Regions from separate parts of the Alteromonas sp. ABM1_013 genome, predicted to be linked through region 1. Evidence: predicted binding sites of a transcription regulator. Region 1 holds the regulator's gene; each other region holds the start of a gene.
The links. The regulator LexA, encoded in region 1, represses DNA repair genes until DNA is damaged. The targets are predictions, from matches to a motif close to TACTGTATNNNNATACAGTA.
Positions count from the first base shown of each region.

Region 2: the regulator LexA is predicted to act here: its motif matches at 2,864-2,883, upstream of recN (DNA repair protein RecN).
Region 3: the regulator LexA is predicted to act here: its motif matches at 3,016-3,035, upstream of uvrD (DNA helicase II).
Region 4: the regulator LexA is predicted to act here: its motif matches at 1,983-2,002, upstream of ACXAGK_RS17220 (recombinase RecA).

Region 1 covers NZ_JBSWXH010000004.1:503,718-509,454, reverse strand. Annotated here, with positions in the region: gene plsB (glycerol-3-phosphate 1-O-acyltransferase PlsB) at 1-369, opposite strand, end outside; gene ACXAGK_RS14160 (sensor domain-containing diguanylate cyclase) at 649-2,931, shown strand; gene lexA (transcriptional repressor LexA) at 3,105-3,731, shown strand; gene coxB (cytochrome c oxidase subunit II) at 4,314-5,477, shown strand; gene ctaD (cytochrome c oxidase subunit I) at 5,488-5,737, shown strand, end outside.
Region 2 covers NZ_JBSWXH010000003.1:32,406-38,142, forward strand. Annotated here, with positions in the region: gene tmpT (thiopurine S-methyltransferase) at 1-551, opposite strand, end outside; gene ACXAGK_RS08585 (outer membrane protein assembly factor BamE) at 657-1,013, opposite strand; gene recN (DNA repair protein RecN) at 1,138-2,823, opposite strand; gene dps (DNA starvation/stationary phase protection protein Dps) at 3,240-3,749, opposite strand; gene nadK (NAD(+) kinase) at 4,009-4,884, opposite strand; partial or broken gene ACXAGK_RS08605 (fatty acid cis/trans isomerase) at 4,975-5,109, opposite strand; gene ACXAGK_RS08610 (iron-containing alcohol dehydrogenase) at 5,208-5,737, shown strand, end outside.
Region 3 covers NZ_JBSWXH010000006.1:178,885-184,621, reverse strand. Annotated here, with positions in the region: gene ACXAGK_RS18005 (DUF484 family protein) at 1-73, shown strand, start outside; gene xerC (tyrosine recombinase XerC) at 79-999, shown strand; gene ACXAGK_RS17995 (HAD-IA family hydrolase) at 1,019-1,759, shown strand; gene cysE (serine O-acetyltransferase) at 1,797-2,594, opposite strand; gene uvrD (DNA helicase II) at 3,095-5,266, shown strand; gene ACXAGK_RS17980 (GGDEF domain-containing response regulator) at 5,309-5,737, shown strand, end outside.
Region 4 covers NZ_JBSWXH010000006.1:5,424-11,160, forward strand. Annotated here, with positions in the region: gene ACXAGK_RS17215 (Y-family DNA polymerase) at 1-1,271, opposite strand, end outside; gene ACXAGK_RS17220 (recombinase RecA) at 1,217-1,969, opposite strand; gene ACXAGK_RS17225 (hypothetical protein) at 2,219-2,731, opposite strand; gene ACXAGK_RS17230 (DUF885 domain-containing protein) at 2,734-4,485, opposite strand; gene ACXAGK_RS17235 (DUF1820 family protein) at 4,525-4,860, opposite strand; gene ACXAGK_RS17240 (M28 family metallopeptidase) at 5,049-5,737, shown strand, end outside.

The DNA of each region.
Region 1 (5,737 bases):
AACTACCTGTAGATCGAGGTTTTCGTGGTCTCGGTGCAAATGGAAAAGGTCAGTGAAAACGTCTTCAATGCCCGTATCTTTGGCTGATGAGCGAAAAAGAGGCTGAGTTTTACGTAAAAATAGAGTCGATGAGTACTCTCGACCTGCCAGTGTAAGCGTGTCAGTTGGGCTAGGAAGGCCCAGGTATTTAGTCGACATTCTCAGCGCAAGCTGGTCGGTCACTGAGTTAGTGGGAAGTAGATAAACAATAGGCTTGCTCTTATCTATTCCTAATTCGGTTTCAACGTTAACTGGAATACTGTGAGCTTTAACCAGTAACTTAACAGGATAATGAAATACCGACAGAAGGGCTTTTCGCATCCACGACATGAATTATGTAATCCTATGAAATAAAAACGGGTGAAGTGTAACACAATCGCGTCACAATCTCGCGACGAGCCATTGTTATTGATTTGCTTGTTTTACAGACTCCCTACCTAGCGGTAAGTTCATGAAGTTCAAAAGCGCCTGTATTTTTATATCTTCGTAACTTTGTTTAGGGTAAGGCTCACTGACCCTTTTAGCAATGCAACATTAGAAGTATTTAAATTGCTATAAGCTTTGATAATTACTACTTTTATAAGGGTTAATGAATGTGAGCATGTAGTAGTGGATGAACAAAACCGGTTAAAGACGATTGATGACTTTTTGCTCAGTGATGAGGTGCCGTTAGATCTTGACGACCTTATGGTTGTGTTAGCAGGGGCATATAAGGTGCCCATCGCGCTAATAGGAATTGTTGGTGAATTTGAAGAAACATTCAAAGCGCGATATGGAACTACACTTTCTAAAGTGAGCCGTGAGCATGCCTTTTGCAGTCGTGTTGTAGAAGAGCGCAAACAAGTTGTTGTTAACAATGCCCACGAGGACCCCAAGTTTAAAGATAATCCATTAGTCACGGGCGAGCCGCACATCTGCTTTTATGCAGGAACTCCCATTGAAATTAATGATGAGATTATTGGTGCTGTCTGTCTTATCGATACTGTTCCTCGAGAAATTGATGCCAAATATCTTGAAGTGCTGAATAGAATTGGTGCGCTTGTTAGCCAGCATATTTCTCTTTCTAAAGAGCATGAAGCACTCAAGCGTGAGCATGGGCTAATAGAAAAGTCCCCTATTGTTCTGGCTACGTGGCGAAATACTACGTCGCTCAAACTGGTTCATATCTCAAATAATAGTGAGCGCGTTTTGGGCATATCGTCCCAAGATTTACTGAGCGGTGCAGTTGAGCTTGGCGATGTTTTAACGCAGGACGCTGAGGGCGACTTTACGTTTGCCATGCAGGCGCATATGGAGGGCGTGGAAACGCATACTTGTCGTCTTCAAATAGCCACGCCCACACGTACCATTTGGGTAAGTATGATCTCTACGGCGAGTTTCCGTGAAGACGGTATGTTGTCTTCAGTTCAGGCGTTCTTATTTGACACCAGCGACCAAAAATATGTGGAAGACAAGCTCAACAAAACAAACCAGCGCATGCGGCTGTTATTGGAAGCCTCTGAATTGGGCACATGGGATTGGAATTTGGCCGCTGACGTAAACCAAGTAAACAAGCGTTGGTGTGATATCGTCGGTATGGAATATGAGTACTATGATACCAGCTCTCGCTTTTTCAGGCAGTTAATTCACCCTGCGGACTATGTAAAAGTAGAAAAACAATTAAACGAGCACATCATTGGTAAAAGTAAGGTTTTCAATACCACGTTTCGCATGAAACATACTAACGGCGCGTGGGTTTGGGTTGAAACCTATGGAAAAACCGTCGAATCTGACGTTACGGGTAAGGCTATTCGCGTTGCTGGTATTCATCGCGACATTACGCAGAGAATGGAAAGTGAGCTTCATGAGAAAAAGAAAACCCAACTACTTCAATTTATAAATAAAACCCGTGCCTCTTATCTTCAGAACAACGATTTAACCATGGCCTGCCAAACGGTATTACCCGAGCTTATTGATATCTCGGATAGTCAGTTCGCTTTCATTGGGCAAATGAAAGGTGAAGGCGATGCATCGAAGCTGTTTATTCATGCTATTTCTGAAATAGTCTGGGACAGCAGCAGCTTTACGCAATACAACGAGTACAAAAAGCGAAACTTGTATTTCAGTAGTTTCGATAACCTTTTCGGTACCACAATTTTAACCGGTGAGGTAACGATTAGTAATGCCTCAGGAAGTCATCCAAACTCAAAAGGGGTGCCCCAAGGGCACCCCCGCATTAGTCGATTTTTAGGGCTACCGATTAAGATCAAAGATAGAGTGGTGGGCATGATTGGTTTAGCCAATAAATTCGAGCCCTACACCTTCGATGATGCTGAGTTTTTGCAACCTCTATTAGATGCATTAGCCGGTCTTTTCTATGCGGTTGAACTGGAAGAATCACGCGCGATAGCTGAAGAGAAGTTGCGTAAGCTGGCCATGACTGACTCGCTAACTGGGCTGTACAATCGACGAGCTTTTGTTGATAAATGCCATCAGCTCTCTGCACAAAGCAATAGAGTGAGCGTAGCGGTAATCGATATAGACCACTTTAAAAAGGTTAACGATACTTATGGACATGATGCAGGAGACCAAGCTCTAATTTCAGTAGCCCACCTCATCGAAGAATATTATGTGGAGCCCGATATTGTTTCACGTCTTGGTGGAGAAGAGTTTGCGATAGTAGCAATTTCAGACAACAAAAGAGACGAAGAAAGGCGATTTAACAAACTTCGAGAGGCTGTTGAAAAAACAGAAGTTAAATACAAGAAAGACACGATATTCGTGACAATAAGTATTGGTGCTGTCTTTGCTGAGGATAGCTTGAATCTTGACTTTAGTGTGTTACTTTCCAAAGCTGATAAACTGCTATATACGGCGAAAAAGAATGGCCGAAATCAAGTTATTTTAGAGTAATGAAAACTTAAGGCTGCGCGAGGTTTCACGTATTTGACAGCCTTAAGCCCCCTAGTTTTTATATACTAGGTGCTAGCCCCATGCAGCTTGCTCCATAGTTTCAAGACTTTGCGCTTGTTATTTGCTTTTAGGTGTATATACTTACAGGAACTGTATGAACAGACAGGTCTTTTATGCGCCCACTCACAGCTCGACAAACTGAAGTTTTAGAACTTATTAAAACAACCATGCAAGAAACGGGAATGCCGCCTACGCGCGCGGAAATAGCTCGTCAACTTGGTTTTCGTTCTGCCAACGCAGCAGAAGAACATTTGAAGGCATTGGCGCGTAAGGGCGTAATTGAAATTTTGCCTGGTACCTCGCGTGGTATTAAGTTAAATATCCCCCTCGAGGATACTGCACCAGAAGAAGAAGGCTTGCCTCTAATAGGGCGCGTGGCGGCTGGTGAGCCAATTTTGGCGCAAGAGCATGTAGAATCCCACTACAAGGTCGACCCTGCTTTGTTTCAGCCTCAGGCAGACTTTTTACTTCGTGTAAACGGCATGAGCATGAAGGACATCGGTATCTTGGATGGCGATCTTCTTGCTGTGCATCGCACAACTGATGTCCACAACGGTCAGGTAGTGGTCGCGCGGGTGGATGAAGACGTTACGGTGAAGCGTTTAGAGAAACGCGGTCGTGAAGTTTTACTTCATGCTGAAAACGAAGAGTTTTCGCCAATTAAGGTAGACCTTGCCAGCGAGCCTTTTGCTATTGAAGGTATTGCCGTAGGTGTTATTAGAAACGCCGACTGGATGTAAGGTTTTAGCATCTTCAATCAAAAGCGGCGTATTAGCCGCTTTTTTTATGCCTTTTAGTACCATATTTTAGTTAATTTTCTTAGGTTAGCGTTTGTTAGTATGTCTCAAAACTACGAAATCTGGCATCACCATTGTGCGAAAGATATGCGCTATTTGGCCCGAGAATGAATTGGCTAATACACATTTATTATTTGAAAGTTTGTTTGAAAAATAGGACGAGCGATGTGTTAATTGTTGATTTTATGACCAAATGAAGCTTCATCCTCATCAACACCCCGTTCAAAATGCGCGTTTGATTTTTTAAGCGCCGCGAGCACGCCCAATATCCTCTCCAACAAAATTGTAACGTAAGCCTGCCACAAGAAATGGTTAAAAATTAGCCTCTTCATTAAATTTTTAATAGAAAAGACTAGACGACACGGCATTATTGCGCAATTCTTATACAGAGATTAACAAAATAATAACAATGACTCTAAATTTGTTTTACAAGTTGAGGTGATGGGTCAATCGTTCGCAAACCATTTGGTAGGGCAGCGCGCAAAATAATCAGCGTTTTTGGTCTTGCTATTACGGAGGTGCTGAGTGAAACAACTAACGACCGTTTTTGCAAAGTGGTGTTCAATAATACCATTTTTGCTTTTCTCCCCTTTGCTTCTTGCACAAGAAGTTAGTGAAGAAGCCTCTTCGCTTAATTTGAGACGCGGTGCTACCGACATCAGTGGGCAGGTCTATGATCTGCATATGTTGATGTTCTTCATTTGTGTAGGTATCGCGGTTGTAGTTTTTGGCGTGATGTTCGCCTCAATGTATCTGCATAGAAAGTCTCGTGGCGCCAAGCCCGCTAACTTTCATGAGAACGTGAAGGTTGAAATAGCGTGGACCGTTGTACCTTTTCTTATTCTCATCTTTATGGCTGTGCCTGCGGCAAACACGCTTATTGCGATGGAAGACACGTCTGAGCCTGACATGACTGTGCTAGTAACAGGCTCACAGTGGAAGTGGCACTACAAGTACATGGACAGCGACGTAGAATTTTACTCACTGCTTGCTACTCAGCGTGAGCAAATAGAGAACAAATTTCAAAAAACCGACAATTATCTGCTTGAAGTTGACCGTCCGTTAGTTATTCCAACTGGGAAAAAAGTACGTTTTCTTATTACCTCTGACGACGTTATCCATTCGTGGTGGGTCCCGGATTTTGCTGTGAAAAAAGATGCCAACCCGGGCTTTATTAACGAGTCTTGGGCCAAAGTGAATGAGCCTGGTATTTATCGCGGACAGTGCGCAGAGCTTTGTGGAAAAGACCACGGCTATATGCCGGTTGTGGTGATTGCTAAAGAGCCAGCTGAATTTGATAAATGGATGGGTGAACAAGAAGAAATTGTTCGCAAAGCAAAAGAAGAAGAGCAGCGTCTACTTTCTATGAATATGTCTATGGATGAATTGATGAAAGAAGGCGAGCGCGTTTACAACGCTACGTGTGCAGCGTGCCACATGCCAAATGGTGAGGGTTTACCAGGTGTATTCCCAGCACTTAAAGGCAGCAAGATGGCGTTAGAGGATCAGCAAGGTCACATCGACATTGTACTTCATGGTAAGGCGGGTACAGCCATGCAAGCGTTTAGCAAAATGCTGAGCCTTAAAGAAATTGCTGCGGTAGTCACTTACGAGCGCAATGCGTGGGGCAATAACACGGGCGATATGGTGCAGGCCAAAGACGTCAATGCAGTGGCAAACGGAAACTAGGAGCAGACAAATGAGCAAAGCAACTGAAGTTATTTCGCCAGATACCTCTGCGCCTCACAGTGGTCAAGTAAATGGCGATCATCTACATGATGACCATGAACATCACGACCATATTCCTAAAGGAATAACGCGCTGGCTGTTTACCACTAACCACAAAGACATAGGCACACTGTATCTGTGGTTTGCCTTCATCATGTTTTTGGTTGGCGGCGCAATGGCCATGGTTATTCGCGCTGAATTGTTTCAGCCCGGCCTACAAA
Region 2 (5,737 bases), on a different contig from region 1:
GAATAAAGAGCGTCAACGGTTTTTTCGTTTACGCTAAATGGAGGGCCGGCCATTTCATTCTGGTCATACTCGAATGAAATAATTAGCTGAGGGGCGCTTTGAGTAATAGCAATTAGGTGTGCAGCGTATTGCTCGCGAAGGGGGCTAGGCAGTGCAACCAAGGCTGCTCTATCGTAAACGCCCGAAACATTACCTATGTCACTTGATGTGAGTTTAAAAATATCGCCCACGTATACGGTTAAGCCGCCTTTGGTGTAAACCTTGCCCTTTGAAGTGGTAGTAACGTTAGGCTCGGCACCAAGCTCTTCAAATAGCTGTATAATAGCCACTTCACTCAGTTCAGCACCTACCACCTCACAACCTTGGGAAAGTAGCCAGCCGATGTCACGGGTCTTTCCGCATAGTGGAACAAATATGCGTTTGAAAGCAATGTTCGAGTTTTCGTCGCCAAGCAGACAAGACGCATACTTAACGAGAAGTGCATTCCCTTCAGGTTCGTGAAATCCGATTTCGTTTTTTTGCCATTTACTGTGCCAAAAACTGTGTTCCATGAAGACCTCAATTAACTAAGTGATGTAACTCGAAAAACAGGCGTTGTTACTTAGGGTACTAGAAACTAAAAAGGTAGCGTGAAAACGCTACCTTTTTAAATATAATTAGTTATCAAGTGGTGTGTTGAAGTCTTCAGATAACTCGAAGTCGCCTTCAACCGTGGTGACTTTGTCATCTACAAAATTTATTATCATTTGCTTCTGAAAATCTTTTCCGCGCTTTTCCATACCGCGTTTCATATCGTAAACGTAGTACCAAGTGTCATCATCGAACGAGTCTTGAACAACAGGGTTGCCTAATACATAAATAACTTGTTCTTTTGTCATTCCAACGCGCAGCTTTTCAACGTCTCTTTGATCAAGGAAGTTTCCCTGAGGAACGTCGATACGATATATCCAGTTCGAACAAGCGGTTGATGTAAATGTGATACCAAGAATTACTAATAGGTGTTGCAACTTCATGCGTTAATTTGTCCAGTATTGCCTTTGTTAGTGCCAACGAATTTCGCAGAAGCAAATTCCGAGGCTGTTTTATTGCAAGCGCGAAGGCATGCTACATTGACAACTATGACCAATCAACTGCATTTTAGTTCGATGCTGCGCTTTTTAGCAGTTCTTTTGCGTTTGCTAAGGCCGATTTGGTTACTTTGTCACCGGCTAGCAATCTCGCTAACTCATCAATACGGTCTTGCTTAGTAAGCGGTAGCATTTGAGTTTCTGTGCTTTCCCCATCAGTGAGCTTAGTTACGAACAGCTGGTTATGCGCCTGCGCAGCCACTTGTGGTAAATGCGTTACACACATTACTTGAGACTGCTTGCCCAGTTTGCGCAACAGACCGCCAACGATAGATGCAGTTGGCCCGCTAATACCTGTATCGACCTCATCGAAAATCATGGTAGGCGTTGCGTGATTGTCACTTGCAATTACCTGAATAGCCAGCCCTATACGTGATAACTCACCACCTGACACCACTTTTTCTAACTTGTCTGCATCCTGGCCCGGGTTGGTAGACACTTTGAAATCGACAGTATCAAGACCTGTGCTAACAGGTTTCTTAAGTTCATCGTACTGAATTTGAATATCGACTTTTGCATGAGGCATATTCATTTGTCGAATTTGAGCCTCAATGTCTTTACTTAACTTACCGGCAGCACGTTGTCTGCTTTCAGACAACCCTTTGGTCGCAGTTAGGTATGTTGCTCGCGCTTCTTCTACTTCGCCTTCAAGTGTTCCCAGTAGCGTTTCTTGTTCAGATAGTGAATTGAATTCGGCAGCCAATTCTTGATGGAATTGAAAAAGCCCCTCTGGCATAACACTGTGTTTGCGCGCAAGCTCCATCGCTTTTGCATAGCGCGCTTCAACTTGCTGTAGACGAAGCGGGTCAATTTCTAACTGATCACAGTAGCTACGCAGCTCTCCCGCAGCTTCTTCTACTTGAATTGCCGCGTCGTTTAGTAATGCTATCATAGGCGTTAGGCTTGCATCATGGGCTTCTAATTCGCCTAAGCGCTCAATGCTGCTTTGAATCACTGATAAAGCGTTACCTTCATCATTTTCATATAAGTTGTACACGCTAGTCTGCGCTTGTTCTAAAAGGCTTTGACCATTGCTTAAGCGTTTGTGCTCTATTTCCAACTCTTCGAACTCGCCCTCTTCAATAGCAAATTCATCGAGCTCCTGCACCTGATAGGTTAACAGCTGAATTCTATCTTCTCGTTGCTTTGCCTGCTCTTGAAGTGCTTTTAGTGTTCGTTGCTTATCACGCCAGATTGAGTGAGTTTCTGTAACTTGCGCTAACAATTCACCATGCTTAGCGTAACCGTCAACTAGGTCTCTTTGATGATCTTCTTTCAACAGCTGCAGATGTGTGTTTTGACCGTGAATGGCTAACAAATACTGGCCTAAGCCTTTTAACTGCTGAAGCGAAGCGGGAATACCATTGATAAACGCTTTAGAACGACCTTCTTTAGAAATAACTCTGCGAATAAAGCAGCTGTTTTCATCCTCGTCTGAGGTAAGCTCATGTTCATCGAGAAAAGCTTTAGCTAACGCGTTATTGCTCAAAGAAAAGTGTGCGATGATTTCAGCTTTCGTACTTCCTTTACGCACAGCGTTTGCGTCGGCACGTTCGCCTAAGCACAAGCTTAACGCATCAATAGCAATTGATTTACCTGCGCCGGTTTCACCGGTTATTGCAGTAAGCCCGTTTTCCAGTTGAACCGATAATTGTTTTACAACAGCAAAATTAGAAATAGAAAGATGCGCTAACATAACCACACTCGAATAAGTTGAACATGATGATATATACAGTAACTGATAATATATACAGTATTTTGGCTGTGTAAAGTTAAGTCGTGAAAAAATTACGCTAAAATTAAGAAGGAAGCTAATAAAGGTAGAGAAATCAATGTTATAAGTTCTGATGGTTATGTGAGGTTATGAGTAACCTGCAGAAACGAAATTAATGAGAGTGCGTTTTTTTACAGAAATCTATACAGTACTAATCTAAGTGAAATTCGACAGCAAAAAGCCTATCTATGAAGAAAGCTAGCGAGCCAATACGTTGACTGCTGTAACGGTTTTTTAAAACTAAACAACAAAAAGGAGAGCCTAAGCTCTCCTTTAGAATTCCAACTTTAATTGAACTATAAATAGCCAGATAACTATATAATATTCAATAAAAAAGCTTACTGCTGCAACTCACCGCTTCCAGATTCAATGTGTGCGCGTACGAACCACTGAAACTGTTCTAGGTCTGCCAGCTGACCAGTGATCATATCTTCTGATACTGGGTCAATTTCACCAAGAAGCTCTAGCGCCTTTCTATGGTCGCCATTTACACCATCATATACAGCATCTAGTGCTTTAAGGTGGTCAAGTACTAGACCTTTTCCTAGTTCGTAATCGTTCCAGCTGCGACCTTCAACAATGGCTTTTGGTGTGCCTTTTGGTACGCCGCCTAACGTTGCAATACGTTCGGCAATGGTGTCTGTCATTTCGCGTACTGCATCTACCTGAGGGTCTAGCATTTCATGTACGCCAATAAAATTTGGTCCTACCACATTCCAGTGAATGTGCTTTAAGGTTAACTGTAAATCTAATAGTGCAACCAATCGCTGATCCAATACCTTAATTGTTTTGGCAGCAGCATCGTTATCCATTCCAGGGGCTGTAAATTTGATATTGGTGTTACTCATGATATCTCCTATTGAATGTAAATAAATCAGCACGATGTAAAACATCATAAGGGGCAAAATCTCACTTGCCCTGTGCCAACAACTTACCTAGACAGTTGCAACGGGTATGCCGAAATCTGAGAGTTTTATAAGTACACGTTTTTAATAGAGAAATAGGGGAAGATTAAAAAATCTTTATTTTTCAAGCCTGTAGCAATTAAGAAAATGCTACAGGCTAATGTAATAAATGCACATTAGAAAAGATAAATAGGGAATGAGGCTAGTAAAGCTTGCTGCCCCAACCTAACTTCTTGCGAAGTACGTTGAAATAGCTGTAACCCTTGGGGTGAACAAGATGAAGCTTGTCTACGCTCTTGTTAATGCGAATTTCATCGCCGGGCAGTACGGGTAGAACAATGTGGCTATCGCAACTTACTTGCAACGAGTCACTGTTTACCTTTGATACTTTCATTGATACCTGACTGTCTGCATCAACAACAATAGGGCGACTGCTCAGAGTGTGAGGAAACATAGGCACCAGCGTTAGTGCATCAAGCTTTGGCATAATGATAGGACCGCCGGCGGATAGGGAGTATGCAGTCGAGCCTGTAGGTGTGGCGACAATCAAACCGTCGCTACGCTGACTGAATACGAATTGCTCATCGATATAAATTTCAAATTCCATCATATGAGCAACTTTACCGTGATGCAGCACCACTTCGTTTACGGCAGAATTGTTACTTTTAAGCTTTTCGTGCCGATAAACTTCGACTTCAAGTAAGAAACGCTCTTCAACCACGCACTCACCATTAAAGATAAGGTCAAGCTGTTGAACGATATCATCAGGGTGAATATCTGTTAAAAAGCCAAGATTGCCGCGGTTTACGCCTACAACATGGATGTCAAAACGCGCCAGTACACGGGCGGCACCAAGCATGCTGCCGTCACCACCTACTACAACGGCAAGGTCAGCCTCTTTACCAATAGTAACAAGGTTACAGCTTTTGAAGTTTTCAGTTTCAAGCTCTTCAGCAATACTTTCCTCAACTAATAGTTTGCAGCCTTTGGCTAATAAATATTCGGCAAGAATATTTAAGCTGTCATGGGTTGCAGCGTGCTGAGGTTTTCCAATTAAAGCAACGGTTTGATAGGGCATGGAATGCTAATGTCCTTTCATTTCCAATGGTCGGACATTAGCACAGGTATTTTGCAAAAGAAAAGCGTAAAACGTTGCAGAGTGCAAGGTTTAGCGATCTTCTAATCGATTATAGTCGAGCAGGCCGCCTTCAATAGGGTAGTGCTCGCTAGACCACTGAATCAATTTGTCGCTAAAGGCCCAAAAATTAGGGTTTGTTCGGCGCATAGCGACATTGTCGAGCAGGCAGTCGGATTAAAGTGGTGATAACATTATTTTTACATTGTCATTGCTTTAAGCATGTCGGCAGGTATGCTTGAGAAAAGCAACCATAGGAGGGAAGCATGTCTCATCAAATTATTTTGCCAAGAGTGATGCATATAGGGAAGGGCGCGAGTCAGCGGGTGGCTGAAACCCTCAAAGGCCTTAACTGTCGCAAACCATTATTGGTTACCGATAAGGTGATGGTCGAATTGGGATATAGTGCTGCCATCGTGCAAGTGCTAAATGAGGCTGGAATCAGCGCAGATGTGTTTTCAAATACGGTGCCAGAGCCAACGGTAAAATCGATCAACCAGGGTGTGGATGCATTTAAAGGCAACGATTATGACTGCATTATCGCCTTAGGTGGGGGAAGCCCCATCGATAGCGCTAAAGCCATCGCTATTTTGGGCAAATACGGCGGCGAAATGCGAGACTACAAATTTCCAAGGGTTGTCGATGACGCGGGGTTACCGATTATCGCTATTCCCACAACGGCGGGCACAGGCTCTGAAGCAACGCGATTCACTATTATTACTGACGAAAACACAACAGAGAAAATGTTGTGTGTTGGTCTAGGGTTTATGCCAACGGCAGCTCTGGTCGATTATTC
Region 3 (5,737 bases), on a different contig from region 1:
TATGGATACCCTCTTGCTTCAACAGCTTCAGCAAGTGCTAAATATTATCTTGCCTGAAATGATGGGATATTAGGTGTAGTGTCTAAAGACGCCTTAATCAGCGAACCTTGCCAACAATGGCTCGATAAATTTCTACTTCATTTGCAGGTAGAGCGCGGTTTATCCCTACACACCATCAAAAATTATCAGCGCCAGCTAACCGAAGTGGCAAAGCTACTTGGGCTTTACGAATGGTCTGGGCTCACGCCAAGCGATATTAAGCGTGTTATGGCTGATGCTAAAATGTCTGGGCATAGCCCCCGAAGTATCGCACTTAGACTATCGGCACTAAGAACATTCTGCCAATATCTTATTGACCACCAGCAGCTATTCAGCAACCCTGTTGAAGGCATCCAAGCCCCGAAACAAGGAAAGCCGTTACCTAAGCAGCTTAGCGTGGATGAGATGCAGCAACTGCTTAATGCCTCGCCTCGAAGCAGTGACGATGATGAAGGCATGCAGTTAAGAGATGTTGCCATGTTTGAGCTGCTTTATGGTTGCGGCCTGCGCTTAAGCGAACTTACCGGGCTTAATTTAGCCGACTGTTTAAAAGACGGTACGGTGAAGGTCATGGGTAAAGGGAGTAAGCAACGTATACTGCCATTGGGGCGGCACGCGCAAAAAGCGCTAAGCGCATGGTTAAAAGTACGCCCTGCTTACGCTTCACCTTACGAAAGTGCAGTATTTGTCAGTAAGCGTAAAACCCGAATATCGAACAGGCAGGTCGCAAACCGTTTAGATAAAATGGCGCAAGAACAGTCCTTATCGCAAAAAGTAAGCCCCCACAAACTGCGCCATTCTTTTGCTACTCACGTATTAGAATCAAGTGGCGATTTGCGTGCGGTTCAAGAGCTGTTAGGTCACGCTAACTTGTCGACAACACAAGTTTATACTCACCTAGACTTCCAGCATCTCGCCAATGTATATGATGCCTCTCATCCGCGGGCGCACAAAAAATAAAGCTAACCTAAGGTTTACCATGCAGTTTTTTAGGTCTATTAACAAAGTCCAGGCAATGACCTTCGACCTTGACGACACCCTTTACAATAACGAACCTATTATTCGACGGGCCGAAGAAGCGCTTCAAGCGCATATTGCGAAGCACCACAAGTCGGCCGCCGCGCTGTCGGCTAACGACTGGCTAGCACTTAAGCAAGCTGCCATAAAAAAAGATCTGCGCTTAGCCTCTGATATGGGGCAGCTTAGGCGTGTAGTACTTACCGCCGCACTATCGAATACTGCTCCCGAAGAGTTAAAAACAGACCTGACCAACTGTGGTGAACTTAGTGATGCAGTAGAGGCCTGCTTTAACTGTTTTTACGATGCAAGAAGTAACTTTGAATTGGCTAACGATGTGCACGAAACGTTAAAGGCAGTAAGTAGTCAATTACCGCTTATCGGCATTACTAATGGTAATGTAAACGCAGAAAAAATAGGGATTGATGGTTATTTTGAAACCATTCTTCACGCCAGCACATCGCGCCCTATGAAACCGGCCCGAGACATGTTTGATGAAGCCGTAGCACATTTACACATTGCACCGAAACACATTCTTCATGTAGGCGACAATATTATCAAGGATGTACAAGGAGCAATTAACGCTGGCTATCAAGCAGCATGGTTTGCCTGTAACAGACCCATGACGCTAGCGAACGAACCTGTAAGCGTATTGCCTCACGTAGCACTAGACAACCTCAACGACTTAACCCACTTCCTGTGAATAATGGGGTCAGAGTCAGGACTCTGACCCCACAGCTTTAGTTATCTTCTAGGACGTTTTGGCGCATGGATTCACAGGGGCTTTGACAAACCGGTCTCCCAACTACCTTGGCAGGAACGCCCACTACAGTAACGTGAGCTGGAACACTGTTAAGTACAACGCTACCTGCGCCGACTTTCGAACCTTCGCCGATTTCGATATTTCCTAGAATTTTGGCACCTGCGCCAATTAACACGCCTTGGCGAATTTTGGGGTGACGATCGCCCGACTCATTACCCGTACCGCCTAACGTAACGCTCTGCAAAATAGACACGTTATCTTCTACTACCGCAGTCTCACCCACCACAATACCAGTTGCGTGATCGAACATAACGCCCTTACCAATTTTCGCTGCTGGGTGAATGTCTACACCAAAGCTTGATGAATTACGGCTTTGCAAAAATAAGGCTAACTGGTGGCGCCCGTGAAGCCAAAGATAGTGCGCCATTCGGTGCACCTGCACGGCGTGAAAACCTTTAAAGTGCAGTAAAGGAGTAAGGTAATCGTTCACTGCGGCATCCCGCGCATTAATCGCCATTATATCAGCAATGGCAGCCTCGCTAATACCTGGCTCTAACAAGTAGGCTTCGTCGAACACCTCACGTATAGCAAGCGCAGGCATCACGTCATCTGCCATTTTGTTTGACAAAATGAAGCTTAGCGACGACTCAAAATTATGATGCGCAAGAACACTGGCATGCACATAGCTAGATAGCAAAGGTTCGTTTTCAGCAACAATTTGCGCTTCTTGTTTGAGCGTCGACCAGAAATCGATGGGCGTAGAGAGTGCGGTCATGAGCATATCCCGTTAATGTGCTGTTTGTGAGCCAATGTACGTCGTTAAAAAATTGGGGCCGTGTGCTTTTTCAGCTTGCCTAAAATGGCTTAACTTTTTGACTAACTCTCGCCTTGTATGAAAGTGCAGAGGTTGCCAAAGAAAAAGAGCTGAAAGTTTACCCGAGTTTGGCGTGATGCAATACCGATGTGATACCTGCCAAGCGCATAATTCGATCAATTTATCGTATTAATTCGTTATAGCTAATAACTGTATCTTCCAGTTGTGCACTTTTGGGTCTGCCTTTGGCAGCATTAAGCACTGTAACAATTTAATTAGAACGGTTAAAACACCTATTTATTTCATTAAAAGACCCGTATAACTGCACATCTTAAATACGCAAATAACCGCGCTTTTACTTAACGAAAACGCTAAAAAACTGGACTGTATAAATTAACAGTCAGATGGCATAATAGCCCGCTGCTGAATGTATAACACTATCAACTAACAGGTACCACACTATGGATGTATCTCGACTGCTAGACGAGCTTAACGACAAACAGCGTGAAGCAGTAGCAGCCCCATTATCAAATGCCCTAGTATTAGCTGGCGCAGGTAGTGGTAAAACCCGTGTATTAGTGCATCGCATTGCGTGGTTGATGGAAGTCGAAAACATCGCACCTTTTTCTATTCTCGCGGTTACCTTTACCAATAAAGCAGCAAAAGAAATGCGCGGCCGTATTGAGTCGTTGATGGGTCGCAGCCTACACAATATGTGGATTGGTACCTTCCACGGGCTTGCACATCGCCTATTACGCGCACACCACGCTGAAGCTAACTTGCCTGAAAACTTTCAGATTATCGATTCTGACGATCAGTACCGGTTGATTCGCCGCATTCTGAAAGCCATGAATTTGGACGAAAAACATTGGGCCCCGCGTCAAATTCAGTGGTACATAAACGGCAATAAAGACGAAGGCCTGCGTCCTCAGCATATCGAGACACATGGCGATCATATCCAAAAGACCATGCGTGAAGTCTACGCTGCATATCAAGACGCCTGCGACCGTTCAGGCTTAGTTGATTTTGCCGAGCTATTGCTACGTGCTCATGAGCTATGGGCAAAGAACCCTGAAGTGTTGGCTCACTATCAGCGCCGTTTCCGTGCTGTGTTAGTTGACGAGTTCCAAGATACCAACAATATTCAATATGCATGGCTTCGTATGCTGTGTAGCGGCGACAATAACAACATTATGATTGTTGGCGACGACGATCAGTCTATTTACGGCTGGCGCGGTGCAAACGTAGACAATATTCAGCATTTTCTAAAAGACTTTAATGAGCCTACCACTATTCGCCTTGAGCAGAACTACCGTTCTACCGGGAACATTCTGAAAGCAGCGAATACGGTTATCGACAATAATACAGGCCGTTTAGGAAAAGAGCTGTGGACAGAAGATGCTCAGGGCGAGCTTATCTCTGTCTATGCCGGTTTTAACGAACTCGACGAAGCCCGCTTCATTGTTTCAAAAATTAAAGACTGGCTAAATCAAGGCAACGCCCTTAGCGACACCGCTATTCTTTACAGAAACAACGCTCAGTCTCGTGTATTGGAAGAAGCTTTATTACACGAAGGGTTGGCCTATCGCATTTACGGTGGCTTGCGCTTCTTCGAACGCCAAGAAATTAAAGATGCCCTTGGCTATATGCGCATGGTAAGCCACCCCCACGATGATGCTGCTTTTGAACGTGTGGTAAACACCCCAAGTCGCGGTATTGGTGAGAAAACCCTATCTCAAGTACGCGACACTGCACGTATGCATAACTGTTCTATGTGGCAAGCCAGCCAGCTACTTATAAACGAAGGTGGCTTTAAAGGCCGCGCGTTAAACGCTATGCAAAGCTTTGTATTACTCATTACAGAGCTTGAACAAGCCACATTAGACGAGCCGCTTGACCAGCAGGCCGATAAAGCGATTCGTCAATCTGGTCTGTACGCCATGTACCAAGCAGAGCGCGGTGAAAAAGCTCAGGCTCGACTAGAAAACTTAGAAGAACTCGTCAGTGCATGTAAAACTTTTATCGTGCCTGAAGAAGCGGAAGAAATGTCGCCTCTGGCCGCGTTTTTGGCCCACGCTTCCCTTGAAGCCGGGGAAACCCAAGCAGATAAAGACCAAGACGCTGTGCAGATGATGACTATCCACACTGCAAAAGGCCTCGAATTTCCATTGGTGTTCTTAGCGGGCGTTGAAGAAGGCATGTTCCCTAGTCAGATGACCAACGACGAACCAGGTCGAATGGAAGAGGAACGCAGACTTTGCTATGTTGGTATGACTCGCGCTATGCAAAAGTTGTATATCACTTACGCAGAAAGTCGTCGATTATATGGTCAAGATAAGTATCATACGGCTTCGCGCTTTATTCGCGAGATGCCAGCAGATTGTGTGGAAGAAGTTAGGCTTAAATCCACCATCTCGCGACCTGTACATAACCGCTTTAGCCAAGCAACCTCGCACGCCAGTTTTGAAGAAACAGGCTTTAGTTTAGGTGAGCGCGTAGTGCATCGTAAATTCGGGGAAGGCATTGTGCTTAACTACGAAGGTAGTGGTGAGCATGGTCGAGTTCAAGTAAACTTTGATGAGTTTGGCAGCAAATGGCTGGTACTTGCTTACGCAAAGCTGGAGAAAGCGTAACGTTATTAATTGGCAAGGTAGCCTAACTCTAAGTTGGAATGTATGCAGCAACACGTGCTGATCATCGAAAATGGTGAAGGCAACCTTGAACTTATCGCGAAATTAGTACGCCGTTCGAGCCTTACGCCCGTGGGCGCAACCTCGCTCACCGAAGGAAAGGCACGCTTTGCACAAGAAATACCAGAAAGTTTTTTGTGCGCCATTGTTGCTTACTCATTACCCGATGCGCCAAAAGGTGAGGCCATCGACTTTGCGGTCGAATCCTTCATTCCTACCATTGCGACAACAGAAAACCTAGACAATGCTATTCGCGACAAGGTACTTGAGCGGGATGTTGTTGATTATATTCCGAAAGAAAATTCACAAAACTACGACTACCTAAACCGGCTTATAAGCCGCCTTGAAAAAAACAAATCTACCGGCGTTGTGGTGGTAAGTACCAATCGTGTTTTGCGCTCAAAAACGGTTTCA
Region 4 (5,737 bases), on a different contig from region 1:
TCAAACTGATGGCTGTCGGCAGCGCGAGGTTGAAACGTACTGTTATCGCCTAGCTTGGCGTTTAAGCGGCCAATCAATTGCTTCTGTGCGATATCGTTAAATCTGTCGCTAAAAAAATCGCCATTCTGCGTATCCATTTCTTCAAACTGCTGACAGGTAAGCGCAATCGCTGTGGCAGGCTCAGGTAACTCCAAGCTTTCAGTTTTAAGGCTAAACAGTGGTAGCCAACTATGCACCGAAGACTGAGGCATTGCAGAGCGAATATTAATATCCAATACAGGAGCTTCTCTGAAATGAATATGCACGCTTATGCTTGATGTATATAAGTTCCTGGCCCGTAAATAGTGAGACAAATGCTCAAACTGCTGTGTGACAAAAGGTGTTAGGTGCTGCGTGTTTTCAATATCAAAAGGCAATAAAGTAAAGTTATCAAAATGCTCTAAAGGCCTAAATAGCGTAACGCGGGGAAAAGTTTCTCCTCTGAGCGCAGTAAGATACATAATGGTGTTATTGTCGAAGCGCCGCCCCAACTCTTGTACCGGCATGGCCAACAGTTGCTGTACACGGGTAACACCTACCCTTGCCAAGGCCTCAATGACTTTAGATGACAAAGCAGTAATAGAAAGCGGGCATGTACTTAGCGCTTTTTTTATATCATCTGTCGCATGCATATAGGTGTTATGTTTATGAAGGGCTAATACCTTTGCGGCCTCAATCGTCCATGCACTAGCAAAATGATAGCGAATATTTGCCTCTGCGAGTGCTTGAGTTAGGGTTTTCCACAGCGGCTTATGCCCGCCATAGTAATGGATTAGGTTATCTAGCCTTACTGCCAGACCATTTACGCCATTCGAATGAATGTGGCTGTCTAGTACGATGTCAGAAGCAAGAGGATACAGCCTATGGGCTAGCTGCGTCAGCATATGCTTTTCGGCTTCTTCACTGAAAGGCAGAATATGCACGTAGGGGCACAGCGCCGCGGCTTGGGCAAGTCCATGACCAATTTCAATGCCTTCTTTTTTCGCAATATCATTACACTGCGTAATTTTGTTGGTTTTACTGCAATACACAGCAATAGGTGTATTTGACGGTAATGAAGAAGAACTTCCGTTAGATTCGTCTCTAGACCCTTGCCTGGGCGCACGCTTAGTTTTAGCCGCTTTTATGTGGCTGTCTAAAGTAAGTTGATAGCAGTAAATATAAGCCCACAACATTATTAGCTCACAGAGTGTAGCGCCTTGTCGGAAAGCGTGTTGTGTGCCATGGCCCATTTAATGGCCTGATTGTCAGGGGTCCACTGATGAGAAATAACAATGTTATCTTTGGGCCACCCATGACGCTGCTTGCGTATGCTCACTGCCAAAGCATGGGGGTTACCTTTTAATGCAATATCTAAAGTAATGGGTAATGCACTGTCGCTTTGATTCGAAAGGGTGGCTTGTGAATCGCTCCCAATGTCGGCTTTTTGGGAGCCTAACTGTAAGGCCTGCTGTTGCGGTGGAGTATACAGCAAGCACAGCGCATCGTTATGCGTTGCTGCTACCTGTAGGCGCCGTGCTTCTTTTGGGTTTACAGCATTACTCCACAGCACCACGCAATGGCAAGCCGTACTTTTTAAGCACTGTTCTGCTGCCCATAATGATTCTTGTTCTGCACTTGTTTTTACTACCAGCACTTGCTGCGCTTTAAGCCCCAGATTTTCTAACCACGGCGACTGTAGTAGCCCAGGAGGGTTAATAAATACCACCAGTTTATGCGTGCGATGCTGGCAAATAACCTGTTTAAAGAGCGAAAGCTCTCCCACGCCGGTTAGTGAGGCAATACGTACAAGCCCCGTAGAGGCAACGCCACCGTTAAGCGCTTTATCCAGACGCGGAAAACCCAGCGAAAGCTTTGCTTCACTTTGCTTCTTATCTCTGGCCCGCCAAATATGCGGATGGTTGTTAAGCACGGATAACGATTTGTTCATGGCACTCAAAATAAACTGTATTTTTATACAGTATTATAGTGCAGCAATAACCCTTTTCAAGACAAAAGGTTTTTGACTTGTTGTTTTAAGCGCTAACTTACTGATTAGTTTGGAAAGGTAAAAAGATTAAACTTTTAAAAGAGTAGTGATATAGACGAGGGCCGCCAATCCTAACAACACAGTAAAGCGGGCGACCCTAACGCGTAATTAGCACTTTATCGACGCTAACATGGGGATAAGAGTAAGAGGCTACTCTTGTGATGAAGGTTCTTTTTGTGATTTTGCTGCAGTACCGCTTACGGTTGCTGTAACGGTTTGGCAAAAAGCAATAAAACCATCAGCGGTATTTTTTGACCACACCATACGCACGTTGCTAGGAAGTGCTTTCACCACCTCACGAATTTCCTCAAGCGTCACTTCTTCATTCTGCAATGCTTTATTTAAAGACTCTTCAAGAGACATGCCTTTTTCACAACAAGCCATAATAATGGTTGAAAAGTTGCGCATAAGCGGGTGCAGCGCATTATATTGAGTTTGGTCGATAAGGCGGCTTTTATAGGCACTTTCAATACGCGCGGTAAGGTTTTTTTCCAACGCATCTGTAACAAGAACAAGATTGCGATAAGCATACGTAACCTTGTTACTAGTCTGCTTATTCGAGTGGCGCAACAGCGCCAGCTCTTTCTGTAAGTTCTGCGCTCGCAGCACAAAGTAAATTAAAAACAGGATAAGTAATCCAATAACACCAAATGCAACGATCATGTTTATTGTGCCTTTTGTTCTTCTATAAACGTGTTGATATTTTGTTCCAATATGAAAAGTGGAACTGAGCCATTTTCTAACACCGCGCGGTGGAATTTGCGCACGTCAAAACGCTCACCTAAAGCAGTCTCTGCTTTTTCGCGAAGGCTTTTTATTTTGATTTCACCAATTTTGTATGACAGCGCTTGCGCTGGCCAAGAGATATAGCGGTCTATTTCCGTATTAACGTTGTGTTCTGAAAGCGCGGTGTTTTCCATCATATAGTCCACCGCTTGTTGACGGCTCCAGCCCATCGTGTGCATACCGGTATCCACAACCAAACGACACGCACGCCACATTTCGTAGCTTAAACGACCAAAGTTGTCGTATGGCGTTTCGTAAATACCTGCTTCAATACCTAAAAACTCAGAGTACAGTCCCCAGCCTTCACCAAACGCTGAAATATAGGTGTTACGGCGTACCATAGGTAAGTCTTCAAGCTCTGCTGCCAGCGATATTTGAAGGTGATGGCCTGGCACCGCTTCGTGTAATGTCAAAGCAGGCAGTGCATACAAAGGGCGCTTATCAAGGGCATAAGTATTTACCCAGTAATATCCTGGCTGATCATCGCGGCTAGGGTGGATGTAACGACCCGTTGTATACTTAGGCGCGATAGCGTCTGGTACAGGCGCTACACCGTAGGGCGTTCTTGGCAAATACTCAAAGAGCGAAGGAAGCTTTGCGTCCATTTTCTTTGCAATAAACGACGCCTCTTTTAGCAAATCTTCAGCGCTGGTGGCATAGAATTGCGGGTCTTCGCGTAAAAACCTAATGAAGTCGTTAATGTCGCCATCAAAGCCAAGCTCATCTACAATTTGCTGCATTTGCGCGCGAATGCGTTTTACTTCAGACAAACCCAAATCATGGATTTCCTGAGGGGTCATATCCGTGGTGGTGTAATGCTTGGCTCTATTAGCGTAATACGCCACACCGTCAGGCCAATTGTTTGCGGCAATATCTTCACGGGCATTAGGAATGTATTCCTCTACCATAAAGTCGTAAAACATTTGATACGCAGGCAGCACACTGTTGTTTATTGCTGCTTTGCCTTTCTTTGCAAGCGCTGCCTTTTGCTCGGCAGTAAAGTACTCAGGAAAACGAGCAAACGGAGAATAAAAACCACTGTCCACTGCATTTTCAACAATGTAAGACGCCACCGAATCTTCAAACCCTTTCAGCACGACTTTAGGCTGCGTGTAGCCTTCTTTTAGCGCCTGCTTCATGTAAGTAATTTGCTGGTTAAAATAAGGCTTAAGTGCGTTTAAGCGGCTAATGTATGCTTGATAGTCTTCTACGCGCTTAAAGGTTGATAAATTGGGAAGCGAGGCCATGGCACCATGAAAGCCATATTCTGAATTGATGGGCACTAAGTGCGCGCGATAGGTATACTCATCCACATAGTTGGCTAAACGGTATTGCTGCATTAGCAAAGCAATAAAAGCGTCAGTAGAGATATTGTCTTTTTTGTACTGATTTAAGGCTTTTTGAAACGCACGCCATTGTTCATTTTGTGCTTTAAGTGCTTCGGGCGAAATATCAGGTAGCACATGGGCCAAGGAACTATCGCCTTGGCGAGAGGCTAAAAGCGGGGAAACCGAAAGCTCATACTGCCAAATGTCATCAAGTAGTTGGTATAAGCTTTCATCATCAAGGCTTTTTGCAGGTGAACTAACGCTGCAAATAAATAGTAATGCTGCTAACAGATAGCGATACATAAGGGTCTCCGGTAACCTTCACCGGTTTGACGCCGGTGGCTACTCTTTCGTTGGTGTATATATTGGGCTAGGGAAAGCAGTTACTTTATCAGATTTATTTTCTAATTTAGTAATTTTGGCGGTTCCTTTTTTATTTACGGCGTCAATGCGTAAAACGTTGTGCATAGGAATATAAGTTTTTGTTACTTCTGAAAATTCAGCTTTTAACCTTTCATGACTAGGGTCAACAACAACGCTCGTATGGGTATCCCACACAAAGTCACCTATCTCGATGAAGCCAAACAAAGCGCCCTGAGTAAGGGCTCTAACGTAAAGTTCGTAACGTTCTCCATTGCTGATGAATTGAACGCGGTAAAGAATATCGTCTTTCGACATGGATGCTGCTCTTCACTAAAAAATATAAATACTCCCGGAATCTGCTCCGGCGTTTGACTAACAATTTTACCTTGCTCCTAAAATGCGAGCAACGGTAGGAAACACATGGTAAACGTAAGCAGTTTAATGGTATTTCGCCTATTAACTGCGTTACCATGACGCACACTTAGTTATACGGTGAAATTACAATGATAAAAAAACTACTAATAGGTAGTGCAATGACAGCAATGACCTTTGCTGCTACTGCTCACAACCACGCATCGACAGACAATGCTTTTAACCCTGATACACAGCGAATTAAATCACACCTGTTTTTCTTAGCAGATGACTTACTTGAAGGTCGTGATACTGGCTCTCGCGGTCATGAAATTGCGGCGCTTTATATTGCTACCGAATTTGCCAAATATGGTTTGAAGCCGGCAGGTACAGACGGTTACGTACAAAACGTATCGTTTCGTAAAGCTAATCTGGTTCAAGAGTCTCCTAAGTTTACCTTCACCCAAAACGGCGAGACCATTGATTTTGATTATCCAAAAGAGTACTTAGCTAGCCCGAGTTTGCTCAGCACTGAGGGCAATGTAAAAGGCGAAATGGTATTTGTCGGCTACGGTATTGTAGCTGACGAGCTATCTCACAACGATTACAAAGACCTAGATGTAGAAGGTAAGATTGTTGTGGCCCTTGCTGGTAAGCCAAGCGACTTTCCATCAGAAGAGGGCGCTCACTTTGCATCTGGCTATCAAAAGCAAAAGTATGCGGTAGACAATGGTGCTATTGGCATGATCACTATTACTACGCCCAAAAATGAAAAAGTGCGCCCTTATCAAAGCCGCTTGAACTATATTCATACACCGCGTATGGCCTGGTTAGACGACAG